2 linked regions of the Anaerosoma tenue genome follow. The protein of the gene in region 1 binds, or shares a complex with, the protein of each later gene. Links are inferred from orthologs where the notes say so. Each region holds a gene or a part of one and is shown on either strand. Other genes may lie near its edges.

Region 1 (6,733 bases):
CACACGGTCACGATGTCGCGTACAAGCGACGTGACCGTGGGGCCCACCGACCGGGCGATCTGGCGGTACGACTCCGAGACGGACACCTGGGACTGGTTCGCCGACGGCACCACCCGGTACAGCGATGGCGTTCCGCGCGACGACCTGCAAGCCCGCTGCGACCGCGCGAACGCCGCCGGCGCCGACATCTTCATCTCGATACACAACAACGCGAGCATCACGAGCGCGGCGCAGGGCTACGAGACCTACTCGGCCGCTGAAGACCGGCTGGGAGCGACCCTCGCAACGTTCGTGCACCGTGAGGTCATCGACGCCATCCCGCTCAGGGACCGCGGCGCCAAGACCACCGGCTTCTACGTGATCCGGTGGTCGCACATGCCGGCGATCCTTGCCGAGTGCGGCTTCCTCTCCAACGCCTCGGACCGCGCATACATCACGTCGGCGAGTGGACAGGCGACGATCGCACGCGCCATCGCCGACGGCGTGGACGGGTACTTCGCCAGCGATCCGTACCGGTCGATCTGGCCGCGCGTCGCGGGGGATCGGCGCTACGGCACCGCTGCGGGACTCTCGCTCGACGGCTGGCCCGACGGCGCCGGCACCGTGCTGCTTGCGACCGGTGAGAACTGGCCTGACGCGCTGGCCAGCGCCCCGCTGTCCCACGCCCTCGACGCCCCGCTCCTGCTCACCGGCCGCGATTCGCTGCCAGACGAGACAGCCGCGGAGCTTGCCCGGCTCATGCCGGAGCGTCTGATCGTGCTCGGCGGGACCGATGCGGTGTCGCAGGAGATCGCGGCGGCGGCGGCGCGAGCGGCCAGCATCGAGGAGTCGGCCACCGAGCGGATCCAGGGCGCCAACCGATACGAGACCGCCGCTCTCATCGCGGACAGGGTGGGCGTGCCTGAGAGCGGGCAGGTCTGCGTGGTCACGGGCTCGGGTCCCGCAGACGCCGTGAGCATCTCCTCGTACGCAGGCGCGAACGAGATACCCGTCCTGCTCGTACGACCCGACGACATGAGCGCCCCTACAGCGGCGTTTGCCGCCGCACACGCGGACACATGGCGGTCGACGCTGGTCATCGGCGGCACGAGCGTGATCACGCCGGCGCTGGAGAGCACGCTCCCCACCGCCACCAGGTTGGCGGGCCCGGACCGCTACGCCACCAACACCGCCATCGTGCAGACGCTCTTCACCGACCCGACCGTCCACTACGTGGCCAACGGCGAGGCATACCCGGACTGTCTGACCGCAGGGGTGCGAGGAGCGAAATCGGTCTCGCCGATACTGCTGGTCCAGCCGCGCACGCTCAGCAACCACACGCGCCTGTACATCGAGAACCACGAGACGCGCATCAAGTCGTTCACGATGGTGGGAGGATCGACGGTGCTCCCCTACCTCCACGACTGGATGCTGGACAAAGCGCTCCGCTGACGCCCTGTCTCACACGTTGAAGCGGAAGTGCACCACGTCACCGTCGGCCAGCACGTAGTCCTTGCCCTCGATCCGCAGCTTTCCGGCTGCCTTGGCAGCGGTCTCGCTTCCAAGCGCGTCGTAGTCGACGTAGGCGATGACCTCGGCCTTGATGAAACCCTTCTCGAAGTCGGTGTGTATGACTCCGGCGGCTTCCGGCGCCTTGGCGCCCACCCTCACCGTCCAGGCGCGTGCCTCCTGCTCCCCCGCGGTGAAGAACGACTGGAGGCCGAGCAGCCGGTACGCTTCACGCACGAGCGCGTTCAGCCCCGGCTCCGCCAGGCCCTCCATCTCCAGGTACTCTGCGAGCTCTTCGGGCTCAAGCTCCGCCATCTCCGACTCGATCTTCGCGCAGATCGGCACGGGCGCGATCCCGTCGATCTCCGTGAGCGGCGCGCCGATCTCGCTCTCATCGACGTTCGCCACGTACAGCATCGGCTTCATCGTGAGCAGGTGCAGATCCCGGATGAGAGTCCGCTCTTCGTCGGACATCTCCATGGTACGGGCACGATGGCCCTGCCCCATCCACTCCTCAAGGCGTCGAGCCACGGCTAGCTTGGGGCCGAGCGCTGCATCGCGCTTCGCTTCCTTCTCGAGCCGCGGCACCGCACGCTCCATGGTGGCAAGGTCCGCGAGGATAAGCTCGGTCTTGATCGTCTCCACGTCAGATGCCGGATCGACACGGCCGTCCACGTGGATCACGCCGGGGTCGGAGAAGTAGCGCACGACCTCCGCGATGGCGTCGCACTCTCGGATGTTGGCCAGGAACTGGTTGCCAAGGCCCTCGCCTTCGCTCGCACCTTTCACGAGCCCGGCGATGTCGACGAACTCGACCGTCGCCGGCACGACCCGCTGTGGCTTTACCAGCTCGGCGAGACGGTCCAGCCGGGAATCCGGCACGGGTACCAGGCCCACGTTGGGCTCGATCGTGGCGAACGGGTAGTTGGCCGCGTCGACCTGCCGCCGCGTCAAGGCCGTGAAGAGCGTGGACTTGCCGACGTTGGGCAACCCCACTATCCCGATGGAGAGCGACACGCCTACCCCTTTCGCACCGTGCTTCCTTACGCAGCCGGACCTGCCCGGCGCTGCGCTACTATAGCATCATGGCACCCACTCCACGCATCGATGCTCCACACGCTTCCGCAGGAGCGGGATACCGATGAACGCCGGGATCGCCGACGCGTTCACGCTGGGAGGAGCCGCGTTCCTCGTGGGGCTCTCGGGCGCGATGGCGCCGGGACCGTTCCTCACGGTCACGATATCCCGCACGCTCACCCGTGGCCCCGCGTCGGCGGCCCTGATGCTCGTGGGGCACGCCCTGCTCGAGGGCGCGCTGCTCGTGGGCTTCGCCTTCGGACTCCAGCGCCTGCTCGCCGCACCCGTGGTGAACAGCGTTCTCGGCATCGTCGGAGGCGCGATCCTGCTATGGCTGGCCTTCGGGCTCGCACGTGACACGCTCTCCGGCGCCACGGTACCCGTCCCCGGCGCCGTGACCCCGGAGCCGAAGCTCGGGCCGGTCATCCAGGGCGTCACCGTGAGCCTTTCGAATCCGTACTGGACGCTTTGGTGGGCGACAGTGGGCGTGAAGCTCGCATCGGACGGTCTTGCGATCGGAGCCGTCGGCGTGGCCGCGTTCTTCATCGGCCATCAGATGGCGGACATAGCGTGGTACGGCCTCGTGATCGCCGCTACCGCGCGTGGACGGCGCATCCTGCCCGACCATGCGTACCGGGTGTTGCTTGGCGCGTGCGCGGTGTTCCTGGTGTATCTCGGACTCCGGTTCGCGATCGCCGGGGTCTCCAGCCTCAGCGCCTAGCCGAGCGACCCGTACGGATCGAGAGGATCGAACGCCTCCACGGTCCAGTCGATGCCGAACGCCTTGAGCTTCGCGTAGTACTCCTCTTCCGTGTACTCCTTGTTGAGGATGTGGAAGCGCGCGCCGTTCAGGCCCACGCAGTAGGCGCAGTCACGACAGTCGACGCACTGCACGCACTCGATCACGCTGTCGCAATTGTGGCAGCCGATGCAGCCTCGGGCGTTGTAGATGTAGTTGCAGTTGCGGCATGCCTCCACGTTGAAGCAGCCGTAGTTGTTCGCGCTGTCGCGGTCGTGGGTGTGCTCGTTCTTGAGGCGGTTCCACTCCGCGAGGAAGTGTACGTTCTGGGTCATCGCGGACTCCCTTCGTGAGCGTGCCGCCATTGTAACCGAGCGGGGCCCCGGACCGTATGGCCCGGGGCCCCGCTTCCACGCGACACGAACGGCTTACGGGCTACATCATGCCCATTCCGCCACCCATGCCCGCCATGGCCGCCGCTGCCGCAGCGTCGTCCTTGGCCGGGATGTCGCTCACGGTGGTCTCGGTGATCAGGATAAGGGCCGCGATCGACGCCGCGTTCTGCAGCGCGCTGCGCGTGACCTTGACCGGGTCGATGACGCCCATCTTGAGCAGGTCGCCGTACTCGCCGGTAGCGGCGTTCAGGCCCTGGCCGGCGTCGAGCGCCTTGACCTTCTCGACCACGACGGAGCCCTCATAACCAGCGTTGGCCGCGATCTGCTTCAGCGGCTCGTCCAGCGCCTTCTTGATGATGTTGACGCCGATCTGCTCGTCGCCCGCAAGCTCGAGGGCCTCGAGCGCCGGGGTCGCGTCGGTCAGCGCCACGCCACCGCCCGCCACGATGCCCTCTTCAACGGCCGCGCGGGTCGCCTGGAGCGCATCCTCGATTCGGTGCTTCTTCTCCTTGAGCTCCACCTCGGTCGCCGCGCCCACCTTGATGATGGCCACGCCGCCGGAGAGCTTGGCCAAGCGCTCCTGGAGCTTCTCGCGGTCGAAGTCGGAGTCGGAGTTCTCGATCTCGGCCTTGATCTGGTTGATGCGGGCCTTGATCTGATCCTCGGAACCCTTGCCGCCGATGATCGTGGTGTCGTCCTTGGTGACCTTGACCTTCTCGGCGCGGCCGAGCATGTCGAGCGTCACGTTCTCGAGCTTGTGGCCAAGCTCCTCGCTGACGACCTGACCGCCGGTGACGATGGCGATGTCCTCGAGCATCCGCTTGCGGCGGTCACCGAAGCCCGGCGCCTTGACGGCCACCGAGGTGAACGTGCCGCGCAGCTTGTTGACGATGAGCGTGGCGAGCGCCTCGCCCTCCACGTCCTCGGAGATGATGAGGAGCTGCTTGCCTGCCTGCATGACCTTCTCGAGCACGGGCAGGAGGTCCTGGATGTTGCCGATCTTGCTGTTGGCGATGAGGATGAGCGGGTCGTCGATCACGGCCTCCATGCGATCGGAGTCGGTGATCATGTACGGCGAGACGTAGCCCTTGTCGAACTGCATGCCCTCGACGGTGTCGATGTCGATGCCGAAGGTCTGCGACTCCTCGACGGTGATGACGCCGTCCTTGCCCACGACCTCCATCGCCTCGGCGATCTTGTCGCCGATCTTCTCGTCGGCCGCCGAGATGGAGCCGACGTGCGCGATCTCGTCGCGGTCCTCGATCTCCTTGGCGTGGCCCTTGATGGTCTCAACGACCGTGTCCACCGCCTTCTCGATGCCGCGCTTCACGGCAAGCGGGTTCGCGCCTGCCGCCACGTTGCGCAGGCCCTCGCGGACGATGACCTGGGCGAGCAGCGTCGCGGTGGTGGTGCCGTCACCGGCGACGTCGTTGGTCTTGGTGGCGACTTCCTTCACGAGCTGCGCGCCCATGTTCTCGATCGGATCGTCGAGTTCGATCTCCTTGGCGATGGTCACACCATCATTGGTGATCGTGGGGGCGCCGAACTTCTTCTCGAGCACGACATAGCGGCCGCGCGGGCCAAGCGTCACCTTGACCGCGTTCGCCAGCTTGTTGACGCCGGACTCGAGGCCGCGCCGGGCCTCTTCGTCGAATCGGATATCTTTAGCCATGTGGCTGATCCCCTCCTTCTGTCAGGGTCGGTGGAACAGGACGGATGCTAGCCGTTCGCTACGGCCAGGATGTCGTTCTGGGACATGATGAAGAACTCCTCGCCCTCGATCTTGATCGAGGTCTTGCCCCACTCCTTGTAGATGACGACGTCGCCGACCTTCACGTCCATCGGCACACGCTTCTCACCCTCGTCGTCCCAGCGGCCGTCGCCCACCGCGACGATCTCGCCCTTCTGAGGCTTCTCTTTGGCTGAGTCCGGGATCACGAGACCGCTCTTGGTCTGCTCCTCGGCCTTGGCCGGCTTGACGACGACGTTGTCGAACAGCGGCTTCAGGTTCATGCTCTACCCTCCTGTTTCTTCGATCGGAACGAACACACTGGATACCGCACCACGTGCGGAGATCACCCTGCGTCCCCTTGCGGTCGTTTGGCACTCGCGCCCTCCGAGTGCCAAGCAACGTGATTCTAGGCCGAGAGGACGTGCGAATGCAATACCCGTCACACAAAATCTGATGGTGTCGCACTCAGATTCCGGCGCACACGAAGAGGGCCGGTGAATCCCGGCCCTCTCGGCGATGCTGTGTCTTGCTGTCGGGAAGGATCAGTTCGGCACGGAAGCCCGCAAGGCGTTGAACTGGTTCAGCACGGTATCGCTCACCGCGCTCGTGCCGCCCACCACGTAGCAGAGCGAATCAGGCTGCCCGTGGTCCTCCACGAACGCCTTGACTTCCCCGGAGAGCGACGTGGGGCTCGTGAGCATGATGGGGCCATACACACCGTTGCCCGCGCCGTACTGATACACCATGGGGGCTGCGACCAGGGCGTCCGGCCAGTTGAGGCCGCTCACCAGGATCATACGGTCGGCGTTCAGGCCGATGTCGACGCCGTGCTCCGCGACCGCCCACGCCGTCGCGTAACGTGAACCGCCCGACAGGCGGTCGACGTTCGCTGCGCCGAGCATGTCCACGAGATCATCCTCGACATCGGATGAGACCACGGCCTCCCCGCCGATGACGTAAGCCGTGGTTATGCCGAGATCATCGATCGCCTGTGCCGCCTCGGGTGACAGCGACCCCTGTGCCGTCAACAGCACCGGGGAGCCCATGTACACGGAGGGTGCGCCTACTGCCACACCATCCGCCCATGCGGTGCCCCCGACGATGTAGGCGGTGTCGGTGATCCCCGCGACGGAATCGACAGCCTCTGCGACCATGGCCGCAGTCTCGTAACGGTTGGCGCCGCTCAGCCGTACGATCTCGAGATTCTCTTCCTTCAGGCTCGCCGCCACCTCGGGGATGGCCCGGAGCTGCGTCTCCACGGCGGACGGCACCGCAACCGTGCCACCAAGGATGTAGATGGTC
Region 2 (4,691 bases), on another replicon or contig:
CACGCGGACCGCCTGGAACACGACCTTCGGTTTCACCTCAAGGGTGACGGCCAGGTCTCTGAGTGTCTGCTCGATCGCGTCGTGTTTCCAATCGGCGATAGTCCCGAGCGCCTCGAGTGCCGCCTGCAGCGACCGGCGGGCGTCGTCGGTGGCGAGCGCCTTGTCCGCCGCGGCGGGTTCGATGGCGACTGTCTCGCCGAAGAGGAACGCGAGCATCGCGGGGATATCGGTCATCCTTCTCGCGCGCTCGGCCACCAGCGGAACGAGCGCTTGGTACCAGTCCGGTCGTGCGGCGAAGTCTTCTTCAGTGGCAAGACCGGCTTTCGCGAGCCAGGTGATCATGCGCTTGGCGAGAGCGTCGGCGGACATCTCGCGGATATACGCGCCATTCATCCACTCCAGTTTGTCGAAGTCGAAGATGGCGGGGTTTTTCGAGATGCGTTCGAGCGAGAACTGCGAGGCAAGGGTCTCACGCGAGATGATCGTGGTCTCCCCGTCGAGGGACCAGCCGAGCAGCGCGAGGTAGTTGAGCAGCGCCTCAGGGAGGTAGCCCTCGTCGCGGAAAGCCTCCACCGATGTTGCGCCGTGCCGCTTCGAGAGCTTCTTCCCGTCGGCCCCCCAGATCATGGAAAGGTGAGCGAAACGCGGTACCGGTGCGCCCAACGCTTCGAAGACCAGTATCTGGCGGGGCGTGTTGGAGAGATGGTCGTCGCCGCGGATCACGTGGGTGATCCGCATGTCCACATCGTCCACGACGGTGGCGAAGTTGTACGTAGGCGTCCCGTCGGTCCTGGCAAGGACGAAGTCGTCCATGGCGCTCGACGGGAACGCCGTCTCGCCGCGTACAGCGTCATCCACGACGATATCGGAGCGGTCGAGCGGCACAGCGAGTCGCCAGACATGCGGTTCACCTGCATCCATGCGGGCGCGAACCTCGCCGGGATCGAGGCGGCGGCATGTGCGGTCGTACCCGGATGGTCCGTCGCTCTGACGCGCAGCGGCGCGCTTTGCCTCAAGCTCGTCAGCCGTGCAGAAACAGGGGTAAGCCGAACCCGACGCCTTCATGTGGTCGAGTGCGCGGGCATAGTGCGCGCCCCGCTGCGTCTGGAAGTACGGTCCGAGGTCACCGCCCACCTCGGGTCCCTCGTCCCACTCGATCCCGAGCCAACGCAACGACCGCATGATCTGCGCGGTGTTCTCATCAGTGGAGCGTTCCGGATCGGTGTCGTCTATGCGGAGCACGAACGTGCCACCGGTCGCACGGGCGAAGGCCCAGTTGTAGACGGCGGTACGGGCGCCGCCGATGTGGAGCGCGCCGGTGGGACTCGGGGCGAAACGGACACGGGGGGATACGGACACGATACTCCTTCCGGATGTGCTATCAGTGAGCGCCGGGGACGTCGGCATCCGCCGGCTGCCGCTTGTGCAGCAGGAACCACGTGATACCTACGGCGAGGATGAGGACGGCCAGCGCGATGGCCTTTTCGAGCATGTCCGGGCCGCTCTCGAAGATCACGAGCTTCCGCACGACAGCGACGAGGCCAGCCTCGAGCACCGTACCGATGACGTTCTTGTGCTGCATGTAGGCCATCGCGATGCGGATCAACTCGATCACGATGAACACCACGAGCACCGTGTCGATGGTCCGCGTGATTCCTTGGGGTGTCATGAAGCCGTCCGCGCGGGTGACCTCGAGCATCTTGATGACGATGTCCACCACGCCGAGTGCGGCGAGTATCACGAGCAGGGCCGTCACAGCGGCCTCGATATACACGACGATCCGGTCGATCATCTCCACGGAGAACAGCTTCATGGCGCTCCATCATCCGGCGGGTCCACGAGCACACTATACCCGCTGCAGCCTCGCTTGGCAGGACCGCTGCCCCGTGCTATCGTGGCTGCGTTCTCATCACGAGGCAGCGCGTAAGCGCTGCAGAGGGCCGAGGGACCGCACCCTACGACGCCCCGGCAACCGACGCGAAAGTGCGCACGGTGCCACATTGCGGCAGACGGCGACGTCTGGAAGATGAGGGAAGAACGCGGCGCACCACGCCAACGCTCATGTCCCTTGTCTGTCCAGGCAGGGGATTTTTCTTTGCCTGGACGGTAACGGCAGGCCCGCAGGCGCGGGCACCATGAAGGAGGTCCGATGTCAGAGCGCGAGTATCTGTTCACCTCGGAGTCGGTCACCGAAGGCCACCCCGACAAGATGTGCGACGCCATCTCGGACGCCGTTCTCGACGCGATCATCGCACGAGAGGCCGAGCTTGCCGAGGAGGGCTACGAGACCGACAAGGGTTCGGTTGCGAGTCCTGACTACGTGCGTGTCGCCTGCGAGACGCTTACGACCACCGGCCTTATCGTGGTCGCGGGGGAGATCCGTACCCATGCGTACGTGGATATCCCCTCCATCGTTCGGGAGACCGTGAAGAAGATCGGGTACGTCCGCGCCAAGTTCGGCTTCGATTATGAGACGTGTGGCGTGCTCACGGCGATCCACGAGCAGAGTTCGGACATCGCGATGGGGGTCGACAAGGCGCTTGAGATGAAGCGTGGAGAGCAGGATCCGCTCGACCTCATCGGCGCAGGTGATCAAGGCATGATGTTCGGCTACGCCTGTAACGAGACGTCGCAGCTGATGCCGATGCCGATCTACCTGGCGCACCGTCTTGCCGAGCGTCTGACCGCCGTTCGCAAGGCGGAGGTGCTCGACTACCTGCGCCCCGACGGAAAGACCCAGGTCACAGTACGCTACGTCGACGGCAAGCCGGTCGCCATCGACAAGATCCTCATCTCGACGCAGCACGCCGACGGAGTCGACATCGACGCGCTCATGCGTCCGGACTTCATCGAGCACATCATCGATCCCGTGCTCGGTCTGGAGGGCATCGACTACAAGGACGCCGAGGTTCTCGTGAACCCGACGGGCCGATTCGTGATCGGTGGTCCCATGGGCGACTCGGGCGTGACCGGTCGGAAGATCATCGTGGACACGTACGGTGGCATGGGCCGCCACGGCGGCGGCGCGTTCTCCGGTAAGGACTGCACCAAGGTCGACCGCTCGGCGGCCTACGCCGCTCGTTGGGTCGCGAAGAACATCGTGGCGGCCGGCCTTGCCGAGCGCTGCGAGATCCAGCTGGCCTACGCCATCGGTGTCGCCCACCCCATGTCGGTCATGGTGGAGACCTTCGGCACCGAGACCGTGCCGGTCGCGCGCATCGAGAAGGCCGTGAGCGAGGTCTTCGACCTGCGTCCGGGCGCCATCATCCGCGACCTCGACCTGCGCCGCCCAATCTACTCCAAGACGGCAGCCTACGGGCACTTCGGCCGCGAGGAGGCCGAGTTCACCTGGGAGCGCACCGATCGGGTGGATGCACTGCTGGCGGCAGTCGAGTAGACGGCACCGCACCTGTGAGGGCCACCGGCGACGATGTCGGTGGCCTTCGCTATGCTGCAACCATGGAAACCGAAGCGCACATAGCCAGTGTGGTCGTCGACGTGCCAGCCCGGGCTCTCTCGGAGCCGTTCGACTACGCCGTTCCACCGGGGCTCCTCGGCAAGGTACGGGTGGGTGTGCCAGTCGCCGTGCCTCTCGGTCATCGCCGGGTGGTCGGCTATGTGGTCGGAACGCCCGCGCATTCCGACTACGATGGGGATCTCCGCCCGATCGACGGGGTGCTGGGCACGGCGGTCTTCGACGAGCATGCGCTGCAAGTGGCCGGATGGATCGCCTCCGAGTATGTCGCCCCGCTCTCCGAGGCGTTGAAGCTGTTCCTGCCCCCGGGTGGGGCTCCGCGGGTCGTCCGCGGCGATGACGGTACTTGGCGATATGAAGGCCGACAGACCGCTCCCGCATCGGTGCAGCTCGTTTCGCGCAAGCCGCAGGCTGATGACTTCCAGCCGCGCCCGAACGCGGTGGTTCAGCGCGCGGTCCTCGAGGCTCTCTCCGCAGGACCGGTGACCCTGAGCGAGCTCACTGCCGGGATCGGTGGCGCACCAGCCGCTGTCCGGGCGCTGGCACGTTCAGGGGTACTGGAGATCACCGAGTCACGGCGGTACCGCCGGCCCACCGGCTCGTCCTCAGAAGCGCCCCGCCACGCGCACACTGCACAGCAGGCGGCAGCGGTCGAGCACATCGCCGGCGCGGTCGAACACGGGGGAGTGGTGGTGCTGGACGGTGTCACCGGGTCGGGTAAGACCGAGGTGTACCTCTCGGCGATCGAGGCTGTCGTCGCGCGTGGTCGTGGAGCGATCGTGCTCGTCCCGGAGATCTCACTCACTCCGCAGACGGTCGGCAGGTTCCGATCGCGCTTGGGGGACGACGTGGCGGTCATCCACAGCCGCCTCTCGGTGGGCGAGCGGTTCGACCAGTGGCAGCTTGCGCTCGAAGGACGTGTGAAGGTCGTCGTCGGCGCTCGTTCCGCGCTGTTCGCGCCTGTCAGGGACCTGGCGCTGGTCGTGATAGACGAGGAGCACGAACCTTCCTACAAGCAGGCGCAGTCGCCCCGGTACCACGCGCGCGACGTCGCCGAACGGTTGGTGCGTGCACGGGGCGCGGCTCTCGTGCTCGGGTCAGCAACCCCGTCGATGGAGACACGACACCGGGCCAACGATGGCCGGTATTCCGTCGTACGGCTCACCGAGCGTGTCGGTGGAGGTGCGCCGGCCCCGGTAGAGGTGGTCGACATGGG

The links. Proteins that work in one complex are often made in the same cells at the same time.
Region 2: the proteins of groL (region 1) and metK are in contact, whole or in part, in a cryo-EM structure (PDB 8P4O), measured with the Escherichia coli proteins. The link is inferred for Anaerosoma tenue from one-to-one orthologs.

What each region holds. Positions count from the first base shown.
Region 1 is NZ_JALNTY010000003.1:219,130-225,862, forward strand. What follows is about bases 3,056-5,920. They hold groL (chaperonin GroEL), read right to left. Parts: upstream 5,372-5,920; coding sequence 3,740-5,371; downstream 3,056-3,739. Other genes in these bases: MSB02_RS08695 (LysE family transporter), read left to right, coding at 3,056-3,286; MSB02_RS08700 (hypothetical protein), read right to left, coding at 3,283-3,639; MSB02_RS08710 (co-chaperone GroES), read right to left, coding at 5,419-5,712. Also shown: MSB02_RS08685 (N-acetylmuramoyl-L-alanine amidase), read left to right, coding at 1-1,431; redox-regulated ATPase YchF, read right to left, coding at 1,441-2,505; more of MSB02_RS08695, read left to right, coding at 2,630-3,055; MSB02_RS08715 (cell wall-binding repeat-containing protein), read right to left, coding at 5,974-6,733.
Region 2 is NZ_JALNTY010000001.1:279,886-284,576, forward strand. What follows is about bases 1,340-4,273. They hold metK (methionine adenosyltransferase), read left to right. Parts: upstream 1,340-2,149; coding sequence 2,150-3,397; downstream 3,398-4,273. Other genes in these bases: gltX (glutamate--tRNA ligase), read right to left, coding at 1,340-1,359; MSB02_RS01370 (phosphate-starvation-inducible PsiE family protein), read right to left, coding at 1,382-1,813; priA (replication restart helicase PriA), read left to right, coding at 3,460-4,273. Outside these bases: more of gltX, read right to left, coding at 1-1,339; more of priA, read left to right, coding at 4,274-4,691. UniProt on the Escherichia coli protein: Catalyzes the formation of S-adenosylmethionine (AdoMet) from methionine and ATP.